Regions from separate parts of the Brevibacillus sp. Leaf182 genome, predicted to be linked through region 2. Evidence: a T-box and tRNA genes for the amino acid it is inferred to sense, from the RefSeq annotation. Region 2 holds a T-box; the other holds one or more tRNA genes.
What was found. The T-box of region 2 lies ahead of ASG16_RS18780 (valine--tRNA ligase). A T-box ahead of a tRNA ligase gene usually reads a tRNA of that ligase, here a tRNA-Val.

Region 1 (7,856 bases), on a different contig from region 2:
CCAAGACCTAACTGGAGGCCAAGAACATCTGCACCACCTTGTCCAGAATCGGTTGGTGAATATGTATTTTTCACTCTTCCATTAGCAGAGATATAGATCACATCAAAATCATAGTTTTTATTCATTGGAGATTCTAATAGGATAGAGATACCCTCTCCAGTTCGATTATCATATTTGTACCAATCTACATCATTACTATCGGAAATTGTCTGGGAGGCGCTTCCGTATTTTTTGATAAGAACTGCCTCATTCTGGGTATCGCCATAACCATCACTAGCAAAGGCAGATTGAGCACTCATAGTCAACGCAACCAACACCATACTAGAAGACAATAGTTTTCTAAAAGTATTCTTCATTTTTTTCTCTCCTTTTTATCCAGTTGATTACAATTCTAGTATATTTTACATGCTATAAATTTTCAACATTATTACTCTTTTATTAATTGCAATTGAAAGCAAAAACTTTATCATGCCTCGCTTAATAGGTTATGAACTTTCGGAAGCTTTTCTACAGAATGATTTTCAGCGAATGTAAAAGCCACCCGATAATCCGGATGGCTCCCACTTTTCGCTGTTCATGTTTTTTGGGTTCCGCACCTCACGCTATTGCTTTACTTCACTTGCGACATAGCCTCTCTGAGCTGTTGTACCCCGCTCCTGGTTGTAAAGCTGCCCTTGGTACATATGTGTCAGATTTCAGCTTTGGATATCCTAGCTTAATGCAGAACTTTTTCAGCGCTATGTCTTTCACCTACCATTTCAACGAAAGAGCCGCCCGGTTATTTATCCGAGCGGCTTATTCATCGTACGTACACTTAGTATAGAGCGTAAATCGACTTACTTGCAAAAACCGTCAATAACGTCAGATGTGTCAGATATGTCAACCTATTAGTTAACCTCAACAAAACGCCTTGTACCCCTTTTCTACCTTTTGTAAAATTATTCTATAAGTTTGAAAGGTAGGGATTATATGAGCGACACAAAAGAAACCAAATCGGAACTTACGATGTTGGCAATAAGTTCTATAACCATGGCAGTAACAATCATCTATATTGTTTATGCTGTTACAAAAGCTTTAGCGGGTGATTCGGCTGAAGCAATTCTCACCTTTACCGCACTGGTCTTCTTTGTTATTTATTTCATACAACTGCTCGTAAAACACTCCATTAAAACGCCACTACTAAGACTTTCTAGGTTCTTATTGTTACTCATCTATCACTCCGGCTTTAGCTTGCTTTTGGGTTTGACACTTAGTGGCGCTGTATTTAATGCATTAAAAATAGTCTTAAATAGCGACATAGAGGAAGTTCTCGCTCTAATTGTGCTTATTGTAATTACTACTATTATCTATTCAGTTCCTGCGATAATAAAAAGGAAGAATCAACAATATCTAAAAGACACTAAAGCAGCTATTTTCATTGTTAATGCAATTATGCTAGCAATCTTCGAACTAGTAATAGTCTATCCTAATTGGTTTCCCATGGGAGATAAACTAATTCATCTGTATGCCATGCCGACATTCATTAGTGGGTTAATAGTAATGGCAGTACTCGAATATATGCTTATATCACCTAAAAGGATAAAATGGAACCATCGGAAAGAGAAGAGTATAACTAATGAACATCAATTATAGACAAACCTTGTCTAGCTCCTGATACTAGAAGCTAGACTATTATTATTTTTGATTAGATTTCTAAAACGGATCTTCAAGTTCATCCAGCCACGCATAATCATCAATTTGTTCATCTTTTGATGCAGCATCTTTATTATCAACATGTTCATGTGAGTACGTTTCCCTTTGTCGCTGATCTTCATTGCTCTGACTCTCTTCTCTTGAGGGTAAATAAAATACATCCCGTCACGTTGATTCCATTTGCCATCCTCAAAAGACTTATCACGCTCATACCAATATAATATTTTTTTATTTATCATTCTTTCGATAATCTCATACGCCGTTCTATTGTCACAGTCTAATAAACTCCCCCAACGTTTCTTATTGCGATAATATGGATAGCCAAGTTCACCAGACTTGTCCATTAAATTAAATCGTCTAACAGTAATTAGAACGTATAATTCATATGGATCATTTGTTGTTTCAATTATATCGCTACCTACTGCTTGATATACAGTCCTTATGTCATCTTTAACGTATTTTACTTCTTCAATTTGGACTGTGATTAATGAATGATTATCAGCTGGCTCAACATAGTCAATTGCACCTTTCACTTTAAGCGATTGCATGATTTCTTTAGCAACTTCGGCATTCTTGCTATGCTGCTTATAATTGAATGGCAGTACTTGTCCAAGATTGTGATGACTTGTATAAGTCACCTTCTTTAACATTGATAAATTATCACGTAAGAATATTAATGCTTGAAGTTCTTTAGGCGTGAGCTTTTGAGGATCGTTCTCTGTATAGTATTTATGGTAAAGAGGAATAAAACTTCCATCAAAATAATTATCGTTTCCAGTATTGTATATGGACTTATAGATATCACATCCTCATTTAGTAATGGATTATTGTAAAAGATAAAATAGAGAGTGATTCACGATCCGCAAGCAAATTTATTTGCGAGCATAAATTGATTGCTACGTATGAAATATTCCATTCCTTGATTGATGTATTATACGCTAGATCGTATGAAATCAATTATCTATTTATTATACAGGAGTGCAAATTATGAAAAGAGTAAAGTTTAGACTTAAGCTTGATGAAGTATTAAAAGAAAAAGGGATAACTCAAAGCAAGCTATCAAAAATGATTAGTATCAGGCAACCAACCATATCTGATATGTGCAGGAACAATAGAACCGAAATAAACATACCCATACTTGAAAAGATTGCTGATGCACTCCAAATTAAAGATGTATCAGAATTAATGGAGTTTGAAGAGGTAGATGAATAACAGTATTTTTCACAAAGCACAACTGCTAACATGTGCAAAACAAAGATAGGATACTCCCCTTAATAAAGGATCGTATCCTATCACTAATACCGCAACACTTAAGCTGCAAACTTATTAATAACTTCAATCAGCTTGTCCTTATGTTCACTGATATCCATTACACTTGCTATAGGGATCATGGTTTTCTGCTCGTCATTAAATTGAATGAACTTATTTGACCCGTTTAGATGTAATCTACATATCCATTTCCTTATGTTGTCGTCAAGCAATACATTAAAGTAACTCAGATTATCTCTGTAGTATACTCGACTAGAATCAACGGAATCTTTCAATAGGAATTTGACCGTAACATATCCTTCTATTTCTTCTTCGGTTGTAACCGGCTTCTGTTCCACTTTTTCTTCACTTGCCGCTGCTTCTTGCTGACCCTCAAAGATCGCTGGAGCCTTCGACTCATCTTCTTTAGTGTTTGCCAGTGCAGCCTTCAACTTATCATTGATTGCATCGTTTATAAATTGTTTCATTGATCTTTTTATTAAAGGGTTGAATTTATCAATGACTTGCTTCGTCTTTTTACTAGGGTAAATTTCAGAGAGGATCATTGAAATAAGCTCGTCAGACGGATTTTCCCACTGTGCCTGAAAAAATTGAACAATTTCCTTTGTGTACTTTAGCTCAGATGCAGCGTTAAGTATATTATCGATATCAAAGTTTTCTCTACGGAATTTCGACAGTTCCGATATTTGATGATCTTTGATTTCTAAGATGTTTAGCTCAAAAAATGGGACACTGTCCATTTTATTTTGCTCGTCTAAATCAGAGTAGAACCTGTAAGTAATTCCATTTGTTAAGATAGCAAACTTTGCTTTTGTCACACCGAAATATCGGAATAGTTGAGAATCATGCTTTTCTAATTTTTCGTTTACAGACTTGGCTTCAATAAGGATCACTGGCGCGCCATCTTTCATGATAGCATAATCTACTTTTTCACCTTTTTTGATGCCTACATCTGCTGTAAATTCAGGCACAAATTCTTCTGGATTGAAAATGTCATAACCTAGAGCTTGAATAAAGGGCATGATAATAGAGGTTTTAGTAGCCTCTTCTGTGGCGACATTATCTTTGACTTTTGAGATTCTAACCGACAGTGATTTGATCTTTTCGTCAAAATTATCCATAGATTCTACTCCCATCTTTAGGTCATATGACAAAATTCTTACATACTATAGACCTATTGTCAATTTATTCTAAACTATAGATATAATTACTTCTCAATAATCAATATAACTAGTAGCATAAAGCAAAAAGGATACGCCCCATTGTTTGCGGGTGTATCCTAAAATGCATATTCAAATAGATAAATGTCTCTTTTACTCTATTCTATTTATTAAAAGGGCAGCGTGTCGTCATCGAACTTGTCACTTAATTCCTCAGCCTTCTTTTTCTTTTTTAGTTTTTTAAGCTTAGATAGTTCGTATTGATTGTCTAAGTTGTTTAATATTTCTGCAATCATTATCGTTTTGTTGGCTTCATAATTCAATAGAGCAATGTTCCAACCCTTTTTATTTTTAACACTTTCGTACATGATTCCATTTACATTACACATAGTACAACACTGAGCTAAAAAATTCGGAAAGACATACTCTTTAGATATAGCTCTATTATTAAGAGTAGCTAGTGAGACTAGTGGCTTTAAATCAGTATCTCGAATATCCCAAACCTTAATTGGCTCCAATAAAATAAATGCTGGGACTTCGGCTACCTCTTGATCGCCAATGTTAATCTCTTTCAGGCATGTTTTAATTGAGTCTCCTAAGTAAAGTACTGGAACGCCGACTGGATTAAATCTACCGTGCCCAGACACTCCTACTGGGGACGCCCATAATTCCGATTCAACAAATGGAACATGTCTCGCAACCGTGTCTCTTTTCCTTCCTCTGAATAAAACCGTCCCCTGCTCTAGAGTGTTGAATCCCTTCATTTTCCCATTTCTAATATCATTATATATTTTTTTCCCAGTTCCATGCTCAAGACCAAGCATCGGATATCTCATTAGAAAAGCTATAAACTCATCTGCTTCTCTCTTGTCAATATCAAATGTTGCACAAATAAATAGGGACGTTGATTTAAAGTCTTCGTCTTCAAATCCGAACCAATTATCTACTTCCGATTTTGTAACATATGGATCGTCGTAATTTATCTGATTCCCACAACTACAGTGAATATTATCAGAAATGTCGTCCCACAGATCATCTGGTATATCAAAAATACCTTGCAATTGATATCCAAAGTTCAATGTAAATGGGTCTCCGTATTTTTGGACAGCAGCAATTTTAGCTGAATCGCAGTAAGTACATTCGTGTATATATTCCTTTAAAACTTCTGAAAGCTTAGATAGCATACTAATTCTGAACTTTTCTTCTTGAATTAAAAAATTGTTCAGGTTTAGTACAACTCTACAATTTGGACACTTTATTTTCCCACCAAACTTCTTCCATTCGGAATATGGGGTATCTGTCTCATATAGCAATTCCCACAATCTGGTCAGCCCATCTATGTCACCTTTAATTTCCCGCTCATAAAATCGAAACCATTCGGAATAACAATGGTCACAACCATTATACTCTTTGACATATTGTTTAACGCCCACTAATCCCATCCCCTATCAACTCAATTATGCATCAAAAAATCACTGGAGTGTAGTTTTCTAAAGTCACTGTGGCTTTAGTGCTGGACAAATGTTAATTAGCAATGAAAAGTTTGTAAGATTGAGCTGAATGCGAATATATTAACGCAACTTCCTGACTGGCTTTCGAATAAATACTTTATATGGAGATGTCTCTCGTTTTGCTCTGTCCCAATCATGTTTTGTAACTAATAGTGAATTTAGAACGACAAAACAAGAAAAACCCTTGATTCCTCAAGGGTTCGAGCGTTCATATTATGGTGATCCGGACTGGGTTCGAACCAGCGACCCCCACCCTGTCAAGATGGTGCTCTCCCAACTGAGCTACCGGATCATGGGATATGTGTGTGATCGTTTAATGGTGGGCCCTGTAGGACTCGAACCTACGACCAATCGGTTATGAGCCGACCGCTCTGACCAACTGAGCTAAGGGCCCGAATCGTATCGGACGTCGATCACATTTATTACTATACAGTATCGTAAAATGGATTTCAAGAGGAAATGAATAATTTCTTGTAAAAATTTTCACTCGTACCAAAAGAACACTAAGAAACCCAGTGAAATCAGGCTTGTTTTACCCTTGCAAAAAGCCATTCCCCACCGCTGCTGCCCACATCCCCCTACAAAACATAGGGATTACCTACATAATGGCATGGCATCACATCATGCATGACTGCATCAAGCATATGAGCAACACCGGCGAAGAATTGGCTCCCGCTAAGCTGAAGCGATCCAAAAAAGCTACAACAACAAACAAGATAATTAGGTAACGATCGAAACAAACTCCCTCATCCCAAACCTAATTACCCCGCCTGCTCCGTCCCTTTCCCTTTCTCCTCGACACGCAGCTCGGCATCCTGTAGCTTCAACGCCTCACTTCGTGCCAATTCTGCCTCCTGCTCATCTCTCATCCGATGGGCCATGCGGCTAGATGCATTGGCTGCCACACTCGCCACGAGGTCGTCCAAAAACGTGTGAACACGTCCCTCTGCCGACTTGGTATCCAGCCTTTTAATCACCCCGACCTTGTGCTTATCCAAATGCCCAAAGGTGGTCACCGCGATACTTCCATATCCAAATACGGAGCCTAGCGCCAATGTTTCGTCGCATCCGAAAAGTCCTTCATCTGACGCGATGATGGATTGGAGCGGCTCGGACAAGAGACCCTTCTCTGCTAACGTATCCAACTCAACGCCAACCAGGATGGCGTGCTGCATTTCCCTTTTTTCCAAGACTGCTTTCACGCTCTCGATGCACTGCGCCATTGTGAGATCTGGATGGTAGGGCGACTGCATGAGATAGACGATCTCTGCGATATCATCCACCGTCACTCCGCGTTCTGCCAAACGTGCGAGAGCAGCGTTTCTGACTTCGATGCTGTGTACTTGCTTCTTCATATAAGAGACAACCCCTTCCACAAATCGAGTGAAGTCGTTTCCTACCATAGTATCACACGCTGACCAAATTGCGACAATCTTTCGCCCACAGCCTGACCCTGCACCCAAACCTCTTGGGCATGCCCGCTCGCTCCTGTATAATAATGAACAGGAATATCCCAATAAGGAGGACACCGCAGTGGCCCTAGAGGAAATCATCTTGGAAAGCCGGCATTTGGGGACGCCGGAAAAGCTGATTGTCTACACACCCCAACGCTACTCGCCACTCTACTCGTATCCAGTCCTCTACGTACAAGATGGAGAAGATTACTTGGCAATGGGTAGAATGGCTTCTTTGCTGGATCAACTGAATGGGGACAAAGAATTGCCTGATATCATCGCTGTCTTTCTCCCAATCGAGAAAAGCAAACGGAACGAACGTTATCATCCGGATGGCAAGGAGCATATGGCCTACCGTCGCTTCCTCGCCGAAGAAGTCGTGAGCTATGTCGATACGCATTACTCCACTCATCCTTTGGGAAACGCTCGAACACTTCTTGGCGAATCTTTGGGCGGCGTTGTCTCTCTGTTCACTGCTCTTCACTATCCACATACGTTTGGACAAGTTGCCTGCCAGTCGATTGCCATGGACGCAAAGTTAAATCGTCTGGTTGCTGACACTGACTTTTCCGTACCGCAAACCATTTATTTGGAGATCGGGACGGAGGAAACGGCAGTAAGCACGGGCCGAGGCACATTGAATCTTCTAGCGGCAAACGAAGAACTGCGCGAAATTTTGGGCACGAAAAAAGCCACCCTCGTTTATGAAACGTTTGAGGGTGACCATACGTGGGGCCACTGGCAGCGTAATCTACCGCGTATGCTAAAGA
Region 2 (7,856 bases):
GTGATTTCAGTCCAGCAACGCGATGTTGCCACTTTTTTGCGCGATCACTTTTTAACCCATAAGGATCTGAAGCAGATTGACGCTTTTTTTGACGGCTATGAAGAAGTCAAGCCACTCACCTATGGAAACTATTCGTTGATACTCGCCTTTATGGCTCGTCCTCGTGAAGTGTACAAGAGTATCGAATCATACGTAAAGCGCGTATCGCTGGATCGAGAAGCGTCGATCGCTGGTATTGAGCACGCCTTGCAGAGTCAACAATCTGTTGACTTGCTGCTTCGGCATATTGCAGAGCGGGCCGAGCGTTCGAGGAGGGAGGGAGTCTATGAGTCGGTATGATGACATTGCTCCTTTGTTCAAAGAGTATGACATGTATGCCCAGAGCATTGACGTTTTAAAGGAGCCAAATGTATTTAAGGCGACGACTCCCTACGGCTCCTTCGTATGCAAACGAGCGCAAGTACCCGCTCAACGTCTCGTTTTCGTAAGCGATATGCTGCGTCAATTGCAGCACCGCGGATGGGATGGAGCCGTTCCTTTTACGTACACGAAATACGATGATCCTTTTGTTCAACAGGGTAACACTGCCTTTTACGTAACCCCTTGGCAGCCAGGAAGTGAGGAATGGGCCGAGCAACCTTTGTCTTGGGCGACTCCTGCCTTGGAGCGTTTGGCGGAGCTTCATCATTTGACACAAAACTACCGCTACGATGATCCGAGACAGGTGGAGCCACTTGTCGACTCCTTGTTAAACCGTTGGCAATATTGGCAAGACCAAATGAATAAGGCGGAAACCCTTGCGCAGGAACGCAAATATCCTTCCCCTTTTGATCTGGTGTTTTTGGCTAACAAGGAGTTTCTTGAGGAAATGGCACAAACAGCCACAGACTTATTGACCGATTGGCGAGAGCGACATGAGACGCACGCGCATTTTCGCTTATCGTTGATCCATGGTAACCCGAATCCCGAGCATGTTGTGCCAGATCGATCGGGAAAAGGACGGCTGCTTAATTTTGATCGTGCCAGCTTTGATACACCAGTTCGCGATTTGACGCTATTTTATCGTACTTATTTTCAAATGGCGGGGGATGAGGTTGGGGCTTCTCAGCTATTCCATCGCTACGCCGAGATATTTCCGCTGCGACCAGAAGAAATTGAGCTGTTGGCCTCGTTTCTGTCCTATCCGGAGAGGATCATGAGAGACTTGGATATTTATTATCATCATCCCCGTGAGTGGACCGAGTTTTACGCTGTCCAACGTTTTGAAAAAGATATGGACCGCCTGATGCGCCTGCATCGTTGGGTCCAGCAAGCCTTTTAATAAGCAACGTCTCACCGCGTGGGGCGTTGTTTTTCTTTTTTATAACCATTCAAGGGAGATGGCAACATAGAGCATGGCTAGCAAACCGAGAAGGACGACATCAAAAGAGGTAGGAAACACTACCGTTCGGATAAACTGAAAAACCAACAGCGGAAAGAGCACTTGTTTGCACCCGTATTTGATCCGTAAATACGTGGGGTTATACTTCCAACGAAAATTCATCACAATCACCTCATTCCAGCATATGCGCGGCAACTTTGGACAGTGTCTACAACCTTGAGCAAATGCCTAAAACATTTTGATTAAAAGTAGATAGTGGTTTGAATGGTGCCTGAAAAGGGAAGGTGTAGGGCAGGAAGGCTAGGACGAAACGAATAAAGGTGATCACAATGTTTTTGAAAATTGCCATAACCCTTTTCGCAATTCCCGAAAGAAAGAATTATGCTAAAGTGTGTATGGGAGTGGCTCGGGGATGAATCATCAATTGGTCAAACTAATGGAATTGAAACAGAATTATGAGTATCTGGTGATGACCAGCAATGAGCAAAGCAAGCGCCAAGTCAATTACGAGAGTCTCATGCCATTTATAGAAGAACTGGTCGACACGTGGTTCGTGAAAATGGACAAGCCTTGCTTCTTGTCGATCACGTTTGAATCGGCTTTAGGTGCTGTTTATTTTCGAATCGAGCGTGGAAATAAAGAGAACGCAAAAGTACAGCGCGAAGTAGAAGAGCGCATTGTTGTCTCGGAACAGTGTGACACCGCTCAAACACCGCGCTATGTCCGCTTGTTCGCCCAGAGTAACGTCAATGACCGTGAGCTAAAAGAGCTGGAGAAAGCTTTTTATGGGCTGCTCCTTGTAAATATTCGGGCGTTGATCCTCAGATGTCAACAGGACCAGTCAACAGGGCAGCGAGAAATTGAGATGGAGATGAGGCTTGCTAGACGCATGCAGTCGATGCTCATTCCCACAGAAGAATTGCAGCTAACCAGTTTGCGAACAAGAACGGTATACGTGCCAGTCGACTATGTAGGCGGAGATTACATTGACTATAGACAAATCAATGATCGCTACACCTGTTTTATCATTGCGGATGTGTCCGGGCACGGTTTTTTGGCCAGTATCTGGGCAACGGGGATTAGGATTGCTGTACGGCAGGTTTTGCAGTCCAGTTACTCGCCGGATGAGATTTTGGAACGACTCAATCAGTTGCTTTATGCAGATTTAGTGAAGACCCGTTCTTACATTACGATGCTGGTTGCTGTCTATGATGAGATGGAACACAAAATTCGATTTGGCAGGGCAGGACATCCGCAGCCTTTTTATTTGTCCAAGTCGAATCAAGCCATTTTAGCTAGCAAGGGTGGGGTCGGCCTAGGGCTTTTGCCCGATAGCACGTATCAAATGGAGGAGGTACCCTTAGAAGAAGAGGGCATGCTATTGCTCTACACAGATGGTTTGCTGGATTCAGGGAGAAAAGAAGTGTTTCGAGGTAGCAGACAATGGCTTGAAGAACTATCCTCCTTATTAAATTTGCCTGGTGATAGTAAGCAGGAATCGATGAATCGAGTTGAGGCCTACTTATTGGAGATCACACAGCAGCGAAACCAAACGGATGATATTTCTGTGTTGATTCTTCAATTTGAGCCTGAAGAGAGTATAGCCCTCGTGTAGTTGCGCGTGAATAGGAGGATGAACTGTGATTTTGTGTGAGCGTTGTCCGGACAATCCCACTTGTGATAATTGCCTTGTCGCGCTACGTTCTGGCGGTGCAGCAAACAAAGTAGTTCCGCCCCGCACTGTAAAGGTGACGAACCTAGCAACGAAGGAATCGTTCCAGGCGAAGCTGGTAGCAGTGAGTCGGACGACCATTGGGTTAAGCAGTTCTGATCATGTTTTGCACGGACGCATAGAAATAGAGCTCGCCTATGATTTCCGAATTATTGGTACCGGATTGCGCGGTATAGCAGGTGATCCGTACTACATTATCGATATCGAAAAAGTTTTGCGACGGGAAGATGTTCTGGAGCGGTTGCTTCTGGAAGAATTTCATACATGGCACATGAGTGGCGAATTGGACCCGGCAGACGTCTTGTTACATTGGAAGGATCGAGACGACGAGCGGGGGCGATTAATAAAACAAGAGATTCAGAAGTTATCCATACTGCGTCAGATCGAGACCGTTTTCCTCTATCTTTACGATGAAGGGAAAGTGCGTCCGCTGGGTGACGTTCGAGCGAGTTTGGAAGTAGAGCAAGAAATGCAACGACTGGTCGAAGATGCGGCTGGATCGGGCGGTTCTGTAAGGGAGCAAATTGTCACCACTGATGGCACAAAGGTGTTTGAATTATACACATCTGTATTGCCAGATCGGACCTGTGGTATCGCCTTGATTGATGTCACCGCCGTCATTGCAGAAGAACGAAAACGCAAAAGACGGGAATGGGAGATCTACAGAGATATTCTGGGTGTGGTCACAGAAGGTAAGCTATTGTTGCTTAGTGATGAAGAATTATTTTTCTTGCTTCGGGAAGGTCATAAGCTCTTGGCAATCGACATCCGTTTACCAGAGCAGCTTGCAGAACTGCGTAAATTGTTCAAGCAAGCTTTGGAACCACATGGCATTTCTGATAAGCGCTTGCTGCAGTTTCTCGTTGCGGTCAACGAAGCTGCTTCCAATACGTTGAAGCACGGAAATGGCGGTGTGGTTACGTTATACCTAACAAATGACAGACAGATGTGCCGCGCTGTGATCCATGATGAAGGGCAAGGAATTTTACTCGAGGATATTCCGCGAGCTACCCTACAACAAGGATTTTCTACGCGCCACTCGCTTGGGGCCGGTTTTCACGTGATCTTGCAATACTGTGATCGTGTTTATTTGAGCAGCTCGCTGGCAGGTACCAAGCTTATTTTAGAATGTATCCTTTCGCGTTAAGCAACCATTTCCAAAAAGCCAAATGTTTGCAAGTGAATGAAAATGGGTAATATAGTAAAAGGACGAGCAGATTGGGTGTACCGATACCTATTGAGAGGAGTTTGAGCATGGACTACCGCGCAACAGAGGCGAACGGACAGGCTACATTGTTTTTCGTCGGAGAGTTGGACATGGCTGTAGGAGATCGAGTAGGTGAATTGCTCCAGCAGTATGGAGGGCGAAATCAATCCGTTACCGTCGATTTTCAAGGTGTCTCCTTTGTAGATTCTTCCGGTATTGGAAGCCTGTTTTTTACCACGAAAGAACTGTTGGCTATGGGCAAACAGGTAGAAATCGTTAATGTCCGAGAAGAAATTCTCGATATTTTGGGCGTGCTCGGTTTTACCGAAGCACTGGGCATTGCAGTTGGAAAAGTGGGCGAAACCCGGGTTTGACGCCAAACAGCGTGATTGTATATAATAGTGAAAGCTAATCATACGACAACTACATACGATAGGAACAATGAGTGGGAAGAGTAAGTCAGAACACCTTAGCAGAGAGGAGAATCAGTTGCTGCGAGATTCTCTAAGGTTATGAATGGCTGAAGGTCGCCCAGGAGTTTTTTCGGTGAAAGCATGTGCCTAGCCGAAACCGGTTCGCAACCGTTATCTTGTCAGAGTGAACACACCATAAGCTTGACGTTTATCGTGTGTTAACAAAGGTGGTACCGCGAAAATAATCCTTTCGTCCTTTGCGATGAAGGGTTTTTTTATTTTTTGCAAAGCAAGTCATGCTAATAGGAGGAGTCGTACATGTCTACACAGCCAACAACCGACATCGACCAATTGCTGCCGAAAAACTATGATCCAAAAGCAGCAGAGAACAAATGGTATCCGTATTGGATCGAGAAACAATTTTTCAAGGCAGAACGTGACCCGAATAAACGTCCGTTTACGATTGTCATTCCACCGCCGAACGTAACTGGTAAATTGCACTTAGGCCATGCGCTCGATACGACTTTGCAAGATATCATTACGCGTACCAAGCGTATGCAAGGCTACAGCACCTTGTTCTTGCCAGGTATGGACCACGCTGGTATTGCAACTCAAGCCCGCGTAGAAGCTACCTTGCGTGAAGAAGGCGTCTCTCGCCATGATCTGGGCCGCGAAAAATTCGTGGAAAAGGTATGGGAGTGGAAGCACATCTACGCTTCGCATATTCGTGAGCAGTGGGAAAAGCTCGGTCTTGCCCTGGATTACTCCCGTGAGCGTTTTACGATGGATGAAGGCTTGTCCCAAGCTGTACGCGAAGTATTTGTTCGTCTGTACGAAAAAGGCTTGATCTATCGTGGCAACCGCATTATTAACTGGGACCCTGCTGCCCGTACAGCTCTGTCCGATATTGAAGTGATCTACAAGGAAGTAAAAGGTGCGCTGCATCACATGCGTTACCCATTGGCAGATGGCACTGGTTATATCGAAGTAGCTACAACCCGTCCTGAAACAATGCTCGGTGATACGGCTGTAGCGGTACATCCGGAAGATGAACGTTACAAGGACATGATCGGCAAAACCGTTATTTTGCCAATCGTAGGACGCGAAATTCCAATCGTCGCAGATGACTACGTTGATCCTGAGTTTGGTTCTGGCGCTGTAAAAATTACGCCAGCACACGATCCGAATGACTTTGAATTGGGTCTTCGTCATCAGTTGCCACAAATCGTTGTCATGGATGAGACGGGCACGATGAACGAGCTGGCTGGTATCTATAAAGGCTTGGATCGCTTTGCATGCCGCAAGCAAATCATCAAAGATTTAACCGAGCAAGGTGTTATGTTCAAGGTTGAGGAGCATATTCATCAGGTTGGACATAGTGAGCGCAGCGATGCAGTTGTAGAACCATACCTTTCTACCCAATGGTTCGTAAAAATGCAGCCTTTGGCTGACGAAGCACTGGCTAATGCAAACAGCCCTGAGAGCGTGAAATTCGTCCCAGAGCGCTTCAAGACGAATTACCTGCGTTGGATTGAAAACATCCGCGACTGGTGCATCTCCCGTCAGCTTTGGTGGGGTCACCGAATTCCTGCATGGTATTGCGGAGATTGTAACGAAACGATTGTATCTCGCACGGATGTGACTGAGTGCCCAAGCTGCCACAGCCACAAGCTGGAGCAGGACAACGACGTTCTCGATACATGGTTCTCCTCTGGTCTATGGCCGTTTTCCACACTAGGCTGGCCGGAAGAATCTGAGGACATGAAGTACTTCTATCCAACGAACGTCCTGGTAACAGGTTACGATATCATTTTCTTCTGGGTTGCTCGCATGATGTTCTCAGGTCTTGAATTTACCGGGAAAAGTCCGTTTGAATCCGTCTTGATCCACGGCATTATTCGCGACTCCGAGGGCCGCAAAATGTCCAAATCACTCGGAAACGGTGTCGATCCGATGGAAGTGATTGAGAAGTACGGTGCGGATGCACTGCGATACACACTGGCGACAGGGAACTCCCCAGGAAATGACCAACGATTCTACTGGGAAAAGGTGGAGGCAAACCGCAACTTCGCGAACAAGATTTGGAATGCGTCCCGTTTTGCCTTGATGAACCTGGCAGACTTCAAATACGAGGAAATCGATTTGAGCGGTGAGCTGTCTACACCAGATAAATGGATTCTCTCCCGCCTGCAAGCGACAATCGCAGATGTAACCCGTCTGTCTGACGCATTTGAATTTGGGGAAACAGGCCGTGTGCTGTACAACTTCATTTGGGATGACCTGTGTGACTGGTATATCGAGATGGCGAAGCTGCCGCTGTATGGTAACGATGAAGCGGCGAAGAAAACAACCCAATCCGTTCTGGTAACGGTTCTGGATCAAACGCTCAAGCTATTGCATCCGTTTATGCCGTTCATGACGGAGGAAATTTGGCAGGCATTGCCTCACCAAGGCGAGAGCATCACAGTAGCACCTTGGCCAACCGTTAACGAGCAGTGGATTTTTGCTGAAGCAGAAAGCGAAATGAACCAGTTGATGGATATCATCCGCAGCGTACGCAACATCCGTGCAGAAGTAAACGTACCGATGTCCAAGAAAATTGAGCTTTTGATCAAGCCAAGCGATGCATTGTCCGCTGAGCGTCTGACACGCGGTGAACACTACCTCACTCGTTTCTGCAACCCTGAGCGTCTGGAAATCAGCCTGGATCTGGCTACGCCTGATAAAGCGATGTCTGCTGTGATCACGGGAGCTGAATTGTTCCTTCCACTGGCAGGCTTGCTCGATATCGAGCAAGAGCTAAAGCGTCTGGAAAAAGAAGTGGCGACACTCAACGGCGAAGTGGAGCGCATTGAGAAAAAGCTCAACAATGCTGGATTTATGGCCAAGGCACCGGAAAAAGTAGTCGCAGAGGAAAAAGCGAAAATGGCAGACTACATGGATAAGCGGGATAAAGTGATTGCACGACTTGCCGAATTGAAGGGCGAATGATCCGCTATACCATCGCATATTTTTGAGAATGGAGCATTGTGGTATGCATGCAGAAGAAGGGTTTGTAGAATATACGCAAGCGCTCGACTGGCTGCATGGATTGCTCAGGTTCGGTCAACGGCCGGGGCTTGA

Region 1: it encodes a tRNA-Val, which carries the amino acid that the T-box ahead of ASG16_RS18780 (valine--tRNA ligase) is inferred to sense. The anticodon was not compared.

The regions. Positions count from the first base shown of each region.
Region 1 is NZ_LMPN02000030.1:86,517-94,372, reverse strand. Features, by position in the region: gene ASG16_RS21100 (hypothetical protein) at 1-356, opposite strand, end outside; gene ASG16_RS21095 (hypothetical protein) at 970-1,632, shown strand; gene ASG16_RS21090 (hypothetical protein) at 1,644-2,342, opposite strand; gene ASG16_RS21085 (helix-turn-helix domain-containing protein) at 2,680-2,904, shown strand; gene ASG16_RS21080 (type I restriction endonuclease) at 3,003-4,082, opposite strand; gene ASG16_RS21075 (RES family NAD+ phosphorylase) at 4,292-5,554, opposite strand; tRNA gene ASG16_RS21070 (tRNA-Val) at 5,849-5,924, opposite strand; tRNA gene ASG16_RS21065 (tRNA-Ile) at 5,950-6,026, opposite strand; gene ASG16_RS21060 (phosphatidylglycerophosphatase A family protein) at 6,394-6,987, opposite strand; gene ASG16_RS21055 (alpha/beta hydrolase) at 7,166-7,856, shown strand, end outside.
Region 2 is NZ_LMPN02000026.1:85,249-93,104, forward strand. Features, by position in the region: gene ASG16_RS18750 (YutH/CotS family kinase-like spore coat protein) at 1-339, shown strand, start outside; gene ASG16_RS18755 (YutH/CotS family kinase-like spore coat protein) at 326-1,321, shown strand; gene ASG16_RS18760 (YszA family small membrane protein) at 1,361-1,543, opposite strand; gene ASG16_RS18765 (PP2C family protein-serine/threonine phosphatase) at 1,794-2,996, shown strand; gene ASG16_RS18770 (ATP-binding protein) at 3,022-4,260, shown strand; gene ASG16_RS18775 (STAS domain-containing protein) at 4,368-4,694, shown strand; T-box leader at 4,753-4,994, shown strand; gene ASG16_RS18780 (valine--tRNA ligase) at 5,052-7,724, shown strand; gene ASG16_RS18785 (bifunctional folylpolyglutamate synthase/dihydrofolate synthase) at 7,768-7,856, shown strand, end outside.